One region of the Yoonia sp. 67-2 genome, then DNA from elsewhere that is predicted to be linked to it. Evidence: riboswitches for the same ligand, from Rfam matches in the RefSeq annotation. Region 1 holds a riboswitch; each other region holds the start of a gene.
What was found. Region 1 has a riboswitch for thiamine pyrophosphate ahead of thiD (bifunctional hydroxymethylpyrimidine kinase/phosphomethylpyrimidine kinase). Riboswitches for the same ligand answer to the same signal wherever they lie in the genome.
Positions count from the first base shown of each region.

Region 2: another riboswitch for thiamine pyrophosphate. It lies ahead of VOY09_RS04825 (FAD-dependent oxidoreductase); the one in region 1 lies ahead of thiD (bifunctional hydroxymethylpyrimidine kinase/phosphomethylpyrimidine kinase).
Region 3: another riboswitch for thiamine pyrophosphate. It lies ahead of thiB (thiamine ABC transporter substrate binding subunit); the one in region 1 lies ahead of thiD (bifunctional hydroxymethylpyrimidine kinase/phosphomethylpyrimidine kinase).

Region 1 covers NZ_JAYKPK010000008.1:21,286-24,556, reverse strand. The annotation lists gene VOY09_RS13270 (SulP family inorganic anion transporter) at 1-467, opposite strand, end outside; sul1 at 517-573, opposite strand; gene thiD (bifunctional hydroxymethylpyrimidine kinase/phosphomethylpyrimidine kinase) at 664-1,455, opposite strand; TPP riboswitch at 1,558-1,652, opposite strand; gene VOY09_RS13260 (MBL fold metallo-hydrolase) at 1,765-2,550, opposite strand; gene VOY09_RS13255 (hypothetical protein) at 2,552-3,223, opposite strand; gene VOY09_RS13250 (cysteine hydrolase) at 3,220-3,271, opposite strand, start outside.
Region 2 covers NZ_JAYKPK010000002.1:321,702-324,972, forward strand. The annotation lists gene VOY09_RS04815 (thiazole synthase) at 1-696, opposite strand, end outside; gene thiS (sulfur carrier protein ThiS) at 701-898, opposite strand; gene VOY09_RS04825 (FAD-dependent oxidoreductase) at 888-1,892, opposite strand; TPP riboswitch at 1,945-2,045, opposite strand; gene VOY09_RS04830 (hypothetical protein) at 2,399-2,530, opposite strand; gene radC (RadC family protein) at 2,530-3,271, opposite strand, start outside.
Region 3 covers NZ_JAYKPK010000002.1:193,815-197,085, forward strand. The annotation lists gene VOY09_RS04235 (thiamine/thiamine pyrophosphate ABC transporter permease ThiP) at 1-707, opposite strand, end outside; gene thiB (thiamine ABC transporter substrate binding subunit) at 683-1,672, opposite strand; TPP riboswitch at 1,709-1,806, opposite strand; gene aroC (chorismate synthase) at 1,897-3,003, shown strand; gene VOY09_RS04250 (DMT family transporter) at 2,967-3,271, opposite strand, start outside.

The DNA.
Region 1 (3,271 bases):
GCAGCTACCAACACATAGGTCAGCCATGTGACCAGCGCGGGGTCCAGTTCGGTCAATTGCGCCATGAAGATCAGGATCGCCAGCGCGTTGACAAAGCCGGTCATCACCGATTTCGACACGTAGCGCATGATAAAGCCAAGCTTCAGCACACCCGCCCCAATCTGGATCAGACCGGCCAGCACGGTGGCGGCCAACAGATATTCCAGCCCGTGTTCACGCACCAACGTGATCATCAGCACCGCCGTCGCCGCCGTCGCGGCAGAGATCATGCCGGGCCGTCCGCCGGTGAAGGCAATCAGCACCGCGATGGAAAAGCTGGCGTAAAGCCCGACCTTGGGGTCCACGCCCGCGATGATTGAAAAGGCAATGGCTTCGGGGATCAGGGCAAGGGCGACGACAAGCCCCGCCAGCAGGTCGCCCCGGATGTTACCGAACCATTCGGCCCGGTATGTATCGAGAGATATCATGTAAATCTTTCCTGTTCGGCGTCATGGGCCGACAACATTGGTTTTAACAGGTTGTCCGGCGGATCAGCGGCCGGAAGAGCCACCCAAGCTTTACCTCGGGTCCATGTTTACAAGACGCGATATACACGAAGTCTGACGCATGCCAACCCACCTTTGCAATTCAGGCAAAAACTTCACAAAGGGGCCGCGGATCGCATCAGAAGAAACGATGAAAATGATGCGTCGGGCCGTGGCCCTGCCCGACGGTCAAGGTATCCGCCCCTGTGATCGCATCCGCGACATAGGCTTTGGCCTGCGCCGCCGCCTGCACCAGCGGCACCCCTTGCCCCAGCAATGTCGCAAGCGCAGATGACAGGGTGCAACCCGTGCCATGGGTCTTGCGCGTCGCCTGCCTTGTGCCCGGCAGCCAGGTCAGCCCGGTGGCGTCGGCCAGCAGGTCAGGGCAATCATCCCCAGCGAGATGCCCGCCTTTGAGCAGCACCGCCTTTGGCCCCAGCGCCAGCAAATCCCGCGCCTGCGCCTGCATCTGGTCGCGGGTGGCGGCCTCTGACTGACCAAGCAGATCGGCGGCTTCCGGCAGGTTGGGCGTGATAACCGCCGCCATCCCCAGCATGTCGCGCAAGGCGTCCACCGCAGCCGTTTGCAACAGACGATCCCCGCTTTTGGCCACCATCACAGGGTCCAGCACGATGGGCGCCTGCAGCCCCTGCAGGGCCCGCGCCACTGCCGCGATGATCGCGGCATCGCCCAGCATCCCGATCTTGACCGCATCAATGCGGATATCTGCCCGGATCGCGGCGATCTGGGCGGCGACCATATCGTCGGGGATCATCTGCACCGCTGTCACGCCTTGCGTATTCTGCGCCGTCAGCGCCGTGATCACCGCCATCGCATAGCCGCCATTGGCCGAAATCGCCTTGATATCCGCCTGAATACCGGCCCCGCCGGATGGGTCAGAGCCTGCGATGGACAGGATATTCGCAATCATCCTGCTGCACCCCGCAGGATGGCACGTCTGTGATCATTTTCAGTCATCGCATGTCCCCCGCCGGATCGGGGGTCAGTGATGCGCGGACCAGACAAGCCTTGGCCGGGCGTATCACGGACTCCCTACGCCAGCATGATCTGGTTCAGGTTCAAAGGGTGCTTCTCAGCCCGCAATCGCGGACGCCCCTGTCGTGATAGTGAGGGTAAAGATCAGCGGGGCTGAGTCAAGAAGAGGTGACGTTTGCCTGTTCTGTGTTCATGGACGACGCCGCTCACGCGGTATTGGGGCTTATCGGCATAGCGTTCCCCCTTACGCGCGCCAGATCGCCTCGTAATGATCCATGATCTCACCAAGCCGCTCTGGCCCGAAGCTTGGGTCGTGGCCGCCGTGGATCAGCGTCAGCTCAAGCGCGCGCAGTTTGGCGAAAGTACTCAGGTAATCCGGCACCGACATGCCCGGCCCGTCATAGATCAGCGGGCCGTCGTAGATCGCATCGCCCCCGAACAGCACGCCGGTCGCACGTTCGAGCAGGCCGATGCCCCCCGGTGAATGCCCCGGCAGGTGCAGGATCTCATAGACATGATCGCCCAGATCGACGCTGTCGCCCTCTTGCAGCAAGCCCGTCGCCGGTGCGCCGCGCAGCACGTAGGACCGTGGGTCGTAGCCCTCATACGGCAATGCATCGATCAACACCTCGTCCAGCGGTGGATAACCAGCGTCCAGAAAGGTCTGGATCAGCCGCGCGGGCATGTCGTCGCGATAGAGCGAGTTCAGACCGGATGGCGCGGCCATTTCCTCGGCCTCGGCCGGATGCACCAGACGGATGTCGAATTCATGCACCCCGCCGATATGGTCGATATGGGTGTGGGATGAGACGCAGATAATCTCTTTCCCCGGATCGCGGCGCAAAGTGTCGAGGTACGGGCGCAACGGCACGATCCCCATCCCGGTATCAAGGATCATGTCGCGGTCGCGGCCTTGCACCAGAAACATATTCGCCTGTTCCAGCACATGGACATGCGGCTCAAGGATCAGGGTGACATCGGGGCCGACCTCGCGCGCGGTAAACCAATTTTCAGCGACGGGAAGTTTCATGTCATTGCACTTTCAAAGGACGCGGGTCCGACCCGCCGGTGAAGAGCGGCGCGTGCCAGATGAATCCGGTATCGCGGGTGATGACGGGCTGGCCGCAAGTAAAAGGATTGGTGGACAGATCAGCGATACCCGTCGCGCCGTCCCAATGGCCCAAGGCATAATGGCTGGTGAAAATCTCTGGCACCGGGCGGTCCTGTGGGGCGGGACCGATGCCGAACAGAAAACGATCCTCGCTGGCGATCAGCACACCGGTCATGTCACCCCATGCGATCCGAAGCCCCCGCAACGGCGCGGTCGCTTGCGCCAGCCAAGCCTCGCGATACTCGGCATGCACGCCGTCCTCGATCAGCACGCCGCTGTCCAATGACATGGCACCGACATCGGGGCGGGCCAAGGCCCCTTGCCAGTTGATTTCGCGATGCCAAGTGCATTGGCTGTCGGTGACGGTGATCTGCCCCGCAAAGCCCTCGATCCGCAGCAGCGATTGCAATGCCGCCTCACCCAGATCGGCAAGGCAGGTGCCCGTCAGCGCGGGCAGATCGGCCGGCACCCGCAGGTCGGCGAATAAATCACCCGCCTGCATCCAATGCACATGGGTGGTGGCATCCTCATATCCCGGCGCTGTGATCCAGTCGCGCCGCCAATGGCCTTGCAGATCCTTGGTGGTGATCACGCGGCAGCCTGTTGCCGTTTACTCAATTCCGCGATGATCTGCCCCGCG
Region 2 (3,271 bases), on a different contig from region 1:
GGCGCCATGCGCCATCTGACCTGCCTGCGCCGCCAGCGCAAAGGCGCGCGCCATCGCCACCGGATCACCAGCTTGCGCCACGGCGGTGTTCAAAAGAACTGCGTCATAGCCCAGTTCCATCGCATCCGCCGCATGGCTGGGCAGGCCGAGACCCGCATCGATCACCATCGGCACATCGGGGAAAGCGGCGCGCAGCGCCCGCAGCCCATAACGGTTATTCAGCCCAAGGCCAGACCCGATGGGTGCCCCCCAGGGCATCAGCACCTGCGCCCCGGCATCCAGCAGGCGCGCGGCCAGCACCTGATCCTCGGTTGTATAGGGAAACACCGCGAACCCGTCAGCAACCAAGGCCTGCGTCGCCTCCAGCAGACCAAACGGATCGGGTTGCAGCGTGTCGGCATGGCCGATCACCTCCAGCTTGATCCAGTTCGTCTCGAACAATTCGCGCGCCATCTGCGCGGTGGTGATCGCTTCGCGCGCGCTGTAGCAGCCTGCCGTATTGGGCAGAATATGCACGCCAAAGCCGCGAATGATGTCCCAAAACGCCTGACCCTGCCCGCCTTCACGCCGCAAGGAGACCGTCGCTACCGATGCGCCAGACCTGCGGAATGCCTCTGCCATGATTGCGGGTGATGGATATTGCGCCGTGCCCAGCATCAGCGGGGTGTCCAATGTCACGCCATAGAAGCTGCGCATGTCTTCAGCCCCCCTGCATCGGTGCCAGCACTTCGAGCCGGTCACCTGCGCTCAGCGGGGTTGCATCGCGCGCCGCCTTGGGAACGAACTGGCCGTTCAGCGCCGTCGCCACGCGCGCATCGTGCCAGCCCAGATCATCCAACGCGGCAGCAACCGTCGTGCCGGTGATCTCGCGCGCTTCACCATTCACCTCAATCCGCATGGACCAGATCCCCCTTGCTTCCATTGATCAGATAATCTGTCGCCTGCGCCGCCAGTGCCGGGGCCATCAGATAGCCATGGCGGAACAGCCCGTTCAGATGCAGCACCCGGCCTTTGGCAGTGACGCGCGGCACATTGTCAGGATAGGCCGGACGCAGATCGGCGCCGGTTTCCAGCAATTCCGCCTCAGCAAACCGCGGGTCAAGCGCATAGGCCGCCCCCAGCAACTCCAGCACCGCACGCGCTGTCACGCCGCGCCGGTCCGCGCTTTCGACCTGCGTGGCACCGAGCATGAACACCCCCTCTGCGCGCGGGACGATATACAGCGGATGGCGTGGATGCAGCAGGCGCAACGGGCGCGACAGTGTGATATCCGGGGCACGCAGCAACAGCATTTCGCCTCGCACAGCACGCAGATCCGGCAGCCCGGCCGCCATGCCGCGCGCGTCAATCACAGGGCCGCTGATCTCTTCCGGCACAACTGCGGACTTGGTGATCACCACACCCATCGTGGTCAGCGCGCGGGTCAGATCGGCCAAGGCACGGCGCGGGTCAAGATGGGATTCCTGCGCGAAGAACAGCGCTGTTTGATGTGCGGCAAGATCTGGTTCCAACGCGGACAGATCGTCGACGCGCACATGCCCCGTGGTGCGACGTGCAAAACGCGCCAGTTCACCCTGATCACGTTGCAATGCGATGACAAGCGAGCCGCGCTGCGTCACCTCCGTCACCTCCGCCCAAAAGGCGGCCGCCTTTGTACCATGGGCCACGATTGCCGGTTCGGCCACGGCCCCTTCACAGAAGGGGGCCAGCATGCCCCCGGCCCACCATGAACAGCCATGCGCGCCCGGTGCGCCATGCCGGTCAATTAATCGCGGAGTAAGCCCGGCCTTGCACAAGCTGTAAGCCGCGCAAAGCCCTGCCACACCCGCGCCGATCACCGTGACATCGGCCAACGGCGCGGGTTTCGCGCGTCTGATCTTGCTCTGAGCCACTGCCGCCCCCTTGTTGTGATACCAACACAGGAAGACGGATCGCTTGCGTCATGCGCAGCTGGTCACCGTTTCCTACGCCGGTATGATCCGGATCAGGTTCGATGGGTTAGCTTTCGCCTCTCAGCCCCAAACGGGGCACCCCAACGGTTGTGGGAAGGAGCCTAGGTCAATCAATTCGCGCTGGCAAGCGCCTTGATTGCACGACAGATTTGGTATGTGCGGATGGCAGCAGGCAATGGCCCAAGGCTGGGTTTATGCAACGGCATGTTTTCAATGCGAAGACGCGGATCGGCGATCCGGGCATATCTGGTCAGCCTCTACGCCGGATTGAACCGGCCAGCGCGGGTTTGTGCAGCGTCTGGTGACAGGCAAGCTGATGATCCTTACCTCATTGAAATATATACCTTTCCGAACATATCCTCGCCTGCGCGTGATGATCAGAGCTTGCAGATCGGCGTCACACCGACGGCCCGACACTTGCGGGCGGGGCCGTCCACGCACGTTTCTTACAGATCACCCGCCGCGTCAGGCCTGTCCTGCATGAATTGTCCGTGCCATTGTCGGGCTGCGCCGATATCGGCAGCATCGTGATGGTCGACGCGCCTGTTGCACACATCATCGCGGCGATGCGCTGACATCAGAACAGCCCTTGCGCGCGAAAGCTGATTTCACAGGATTTGCCGATGATCAGGTGATCATGCACGTTCATCCCCAATGCCTGCGCCGCGTCAGAGATCTGCCGCGTCATGCTGATATCCGCCTGCGATGGTGTCGGGTCACCGGAGGGGTGATTATGCACCAGAATCATCGAGGCGGCATTCAGTTCCAGCGCACGTTTCACCACCTCGCGCGGATAGACCGGCACGTGATCCAGCGTGCCTTTGGCCTGTTCTTCATCGGCGATCAGCACATTCTTGGTGTCCAGAAACAGGATGCGGAATTGTTCGGTGTCGCGATGCGCCATGACAGTATGGCAATAATTCAGCAAAGCATCCCAGCTGGACACGACATGGCGCTGCATCACCTTTGCACGGGCGAGCCTATGTGCTGCCGCCTCGACAACCTTCAATTCGAGCGCGACGGCGGGTCCGGCCCCCGGCACCTTGCTGATTTGGGTGACACTGGCCGACAGCACCCGGTTGAAATCGCCAAAATGGTCGATCAAGGCGCGCGCAAGCGGTTTCACATCCTGTCGTGGGATCGCGCGGAACAGCACCAGTTCCAGCAATTCGTAATCTGGCACCGCCGCCTGTCCGCCCGCCAGAAACCTGTCGCGCAGCCGTTTGCGGTGATCGCGCAGATAGGATGGCAGTTTCGTCGCCATCGGTGGCACGAGATCTGTGTCAGGAAACAAGGAGCGTGATTCGGCAAAATGGGTC
Region 3 (3,271 bases), on a different contig from region 1:
AGCATCGCGGCGCGGCCCAGATCAAAGTCAAACCGCAGGGCCTGATAGATCGCCAACTCTACCGTGGTCGCGCGCGGCCCACCGCCCAAGGTCAGCGCCACGGCGAAACTGGTCAGGCAGATCAGAAAGATCACCAGAAACGCCCCCGGCACGATATTGCGCAGCATCGGCCATTCGAGCAAGCGCCCGACCGGCATGTTCAGCGAGGCCGCGAGGCGGAATCTTTCTGCCGGGATCGACAGCCAGCCTTGCAGGATCAGCCGGATCGCTAAAGGCAGGTTGAAGAACACATGCGCCAGCACGACACCATGAAAGCCGTAGATGCTGACCAGCGGCAAGCCCAGCCATGCGAGGCCGGTATTCACGACACCACTGCGCCCGAAAACAGCGATCAGCCCGATCACCGCGACGATCACCGGCAGCAGAAACGGCGCGCCCAGCAGGGTGATCAACGCTTTGCGCCCGGTGAATTGCCGCCGCGCCAAGGCCCGCGCGACGGGGATCGCCAGCAGCACGCTGAGCGTGGCGGACACCAGCGCCTGATGCAGGGTAAAGCGGATCACCACCCAATCGGCAGGCGACAACCCGCGCTGCCATTCGGCACGCCAGCCGACAGCGACCAGCGTGCCAATCGTCAGCACCAGCACCAGTGCCGCAGCGATGGCACCGGGCCAGCGTGGCGCTATTGCGACAGCGCGTTGCGCCATTCGTCCAAGGCTTCTTCACGGATCGCCGCCGCATCCTCGGGCGACAGCAACAGGGCCGTGTCGGGTGTGATCAGCGTGTCAAAGCCTGCGGGCAGGCCGTCCGCTGGCACGACAGCAGGATACATCCAGTTGGTTTCAGGGATGATCGACTGGAACCCTTCGGTCACCATGAAGGCAAGGAATTGATCCGCCAGTTCCGGCTGATCGGTGGTGGCGACTTTGGCCGCAACCTCGACCTGCATGTAATGGCCTTCGTCGAAGGCCCAAGCCACCTTGGTATCGTCGTCTTCGGCGATCACGTGATAGGCAGGCGATGTGGTGTAGGACAGGACAGCATCCGCTTCGCCTTCCAGAAACAGCCCATACGCCTCGGACCAGCCCGGCGTGACGGTGACAATATTGTCGGCAAGGTCAGCCCAAAGTTCGGCGGCAGTGTCGGGGTAGGCGGTCTTGACCCACATCAGCAAGCCAAGGCCGGGGGTGGATGAGCGCGGGTCTTGGATGACGATACGGATGTCGCTGTCGGCGAGTTCGCGCAAGGATGTGGGCGCTTCGGCCCCGGCATTGCCAACAAAGGCGAAATAGCTCCAGTCAAAGGGTAGGAAATCAGGGTCATCCCATGCGATCGGCAGATCAAGATCAGCTTCCACACCATGCGGTGCGAAGAGACCAGTTTCCCGCGCGGCTGCGGTCAGGTTGGTGTCGAGGCCGAGGACGATATCGGCCTCCGTCCGTGGCCCTTCCAATTGCAGACGCGCCAGCAGGGCCGCGCCATCACCGGTGCCGATGAATTGCACTTCGCAGCCGCAGGTTTCCTCGAACGCTGTCTTGATCGCGGGGCCGGGGCCCCATTCGCTGACGAAACTGTCGTAGGTCATGACTTGCAACACCGGGGTTTGCGCCAATGTGCCTGTGGCACAAAGCGCAAATCCCGCAGCAAGTGGCAGATAAATGTGGTTTTGCATCCTATCCTCCAAATGCGACGGGCGGATTGGGGGATAGCGGGATTGCCATACCTTCCCTCCGCCGGTCCTAACCGGTTCAGGTTCAACGGGTCTGCTTGCGCATCTCAGCCGGAATGGCACCCCGAGGTGACAGGCAGGCTAGGGTGGATGTCAGGCGGGCGCAAGGGAAACCTCTTGAGCCTATGCGGCCCGCCCGCTAGACCGTTGGCAAACGGGGGTTCGCCATGTCCATCAACAGTTTCGGTCATCTTTTCCGGTTCACCACATGGGGCGAAAGCCATGGGCCAGCCCTAGGGGCGACCGTCGATGGCTGCCCACCCGGCGTGCCGCTGGAGCCTGCGATGATCCAGCAATGGCTGGACAAACGCCGCCCCGGGCTGAACAAGAACACGACCCAGCGGAATGAACCAGACGCGGTGCAAATCCTGTCCGGTGTCTATGAAGGGCGCACGACCGGCACACCGATTCAGTTGATGATCGAGAATACCGACCAGCGGTCCAAGGATTATGGCGATATCCTGAACACCTTCCGGCCCGGTCATGCCGATATCACCTATCACCAGAAATATGGCTTGCGCGATCCGCGTGGCGGCGGGCGATCCTCGGCCCGGGAAACCGCGTCACGGGTGGCGGCGGGCGGTGTCGCGCGCGAGGCGATCAAGGCGATTGCGCCGGGTGTGCAGATCAAAGGCTATATGACCCAGATGGGGGCGAAGCAGATTGATCGTTCCAATATGGATTGGGACCAGATCGATCAGAATGATTTCTTTTGCCCCGATGCGCAGGCGGCGGCTGAATGGAACGATTATCTGACTTGGCTGCGTAAGGATGATCACAATTCGGTCGGCGCGATCATCGAGGTAGTCGCGCGCGGTGTGCCAGCGGGGATCGGCGCGCCGGTTTATGCCAAGCTGGACACGGATCTGGCCGCTGCGATGATGTCGATCAACGCCGTGAAAGGTGTCGAGATCGGCGAAGGCATGGCCGCTGCGGCCCTGACCGGGCGCGACAATGCGGATGAGATTTTCATGGGGCCGGATGGGCCGGAATATAGCTCCAACCATGCCGGCGGTATTCTGGGCGGGATCAGCACGGGGCAGGATATCGTCGTGCGTTTCGCGGTGAAACCGACATCGTCGATCCTGTCACCGCGCAAGTCGATCATGATGGATGGCTCGCCCACAGAGGTGATCACTAAAGGCCGCCACGACCCCTGTGTCGGCATCCGCGCCGTGCCGGTGGGTGAGGCGATGATGGCCTGCGTGATCCTCGATCATCTGCTGCTGGATCGTGGTCAGACCGGCGGCGTGCGCGGCGTGATCGGCGGCTGACGCGACAGCTGCACCGCCAAAATCCCTGCGGCGATGATCACGACGCCGAGCACGTCGAGCGGGCCGATGCTTTCGCCTAAAAGGATGGCGGCGACCGCCACCCCAAAAAATGGGTTGAGAAAGTGGAAGGTCGATGCCTTGACCGCACCGATCCGGCCGACCAGCAGGAACCAGACCAAGGTCGCGGCGAGGCCCGGCACCAGCACGGTATAGGCAAAGGCGACGATCAGCTGCCAGTTCCAAGTCACCACCAAGGTCTCAAATGCCA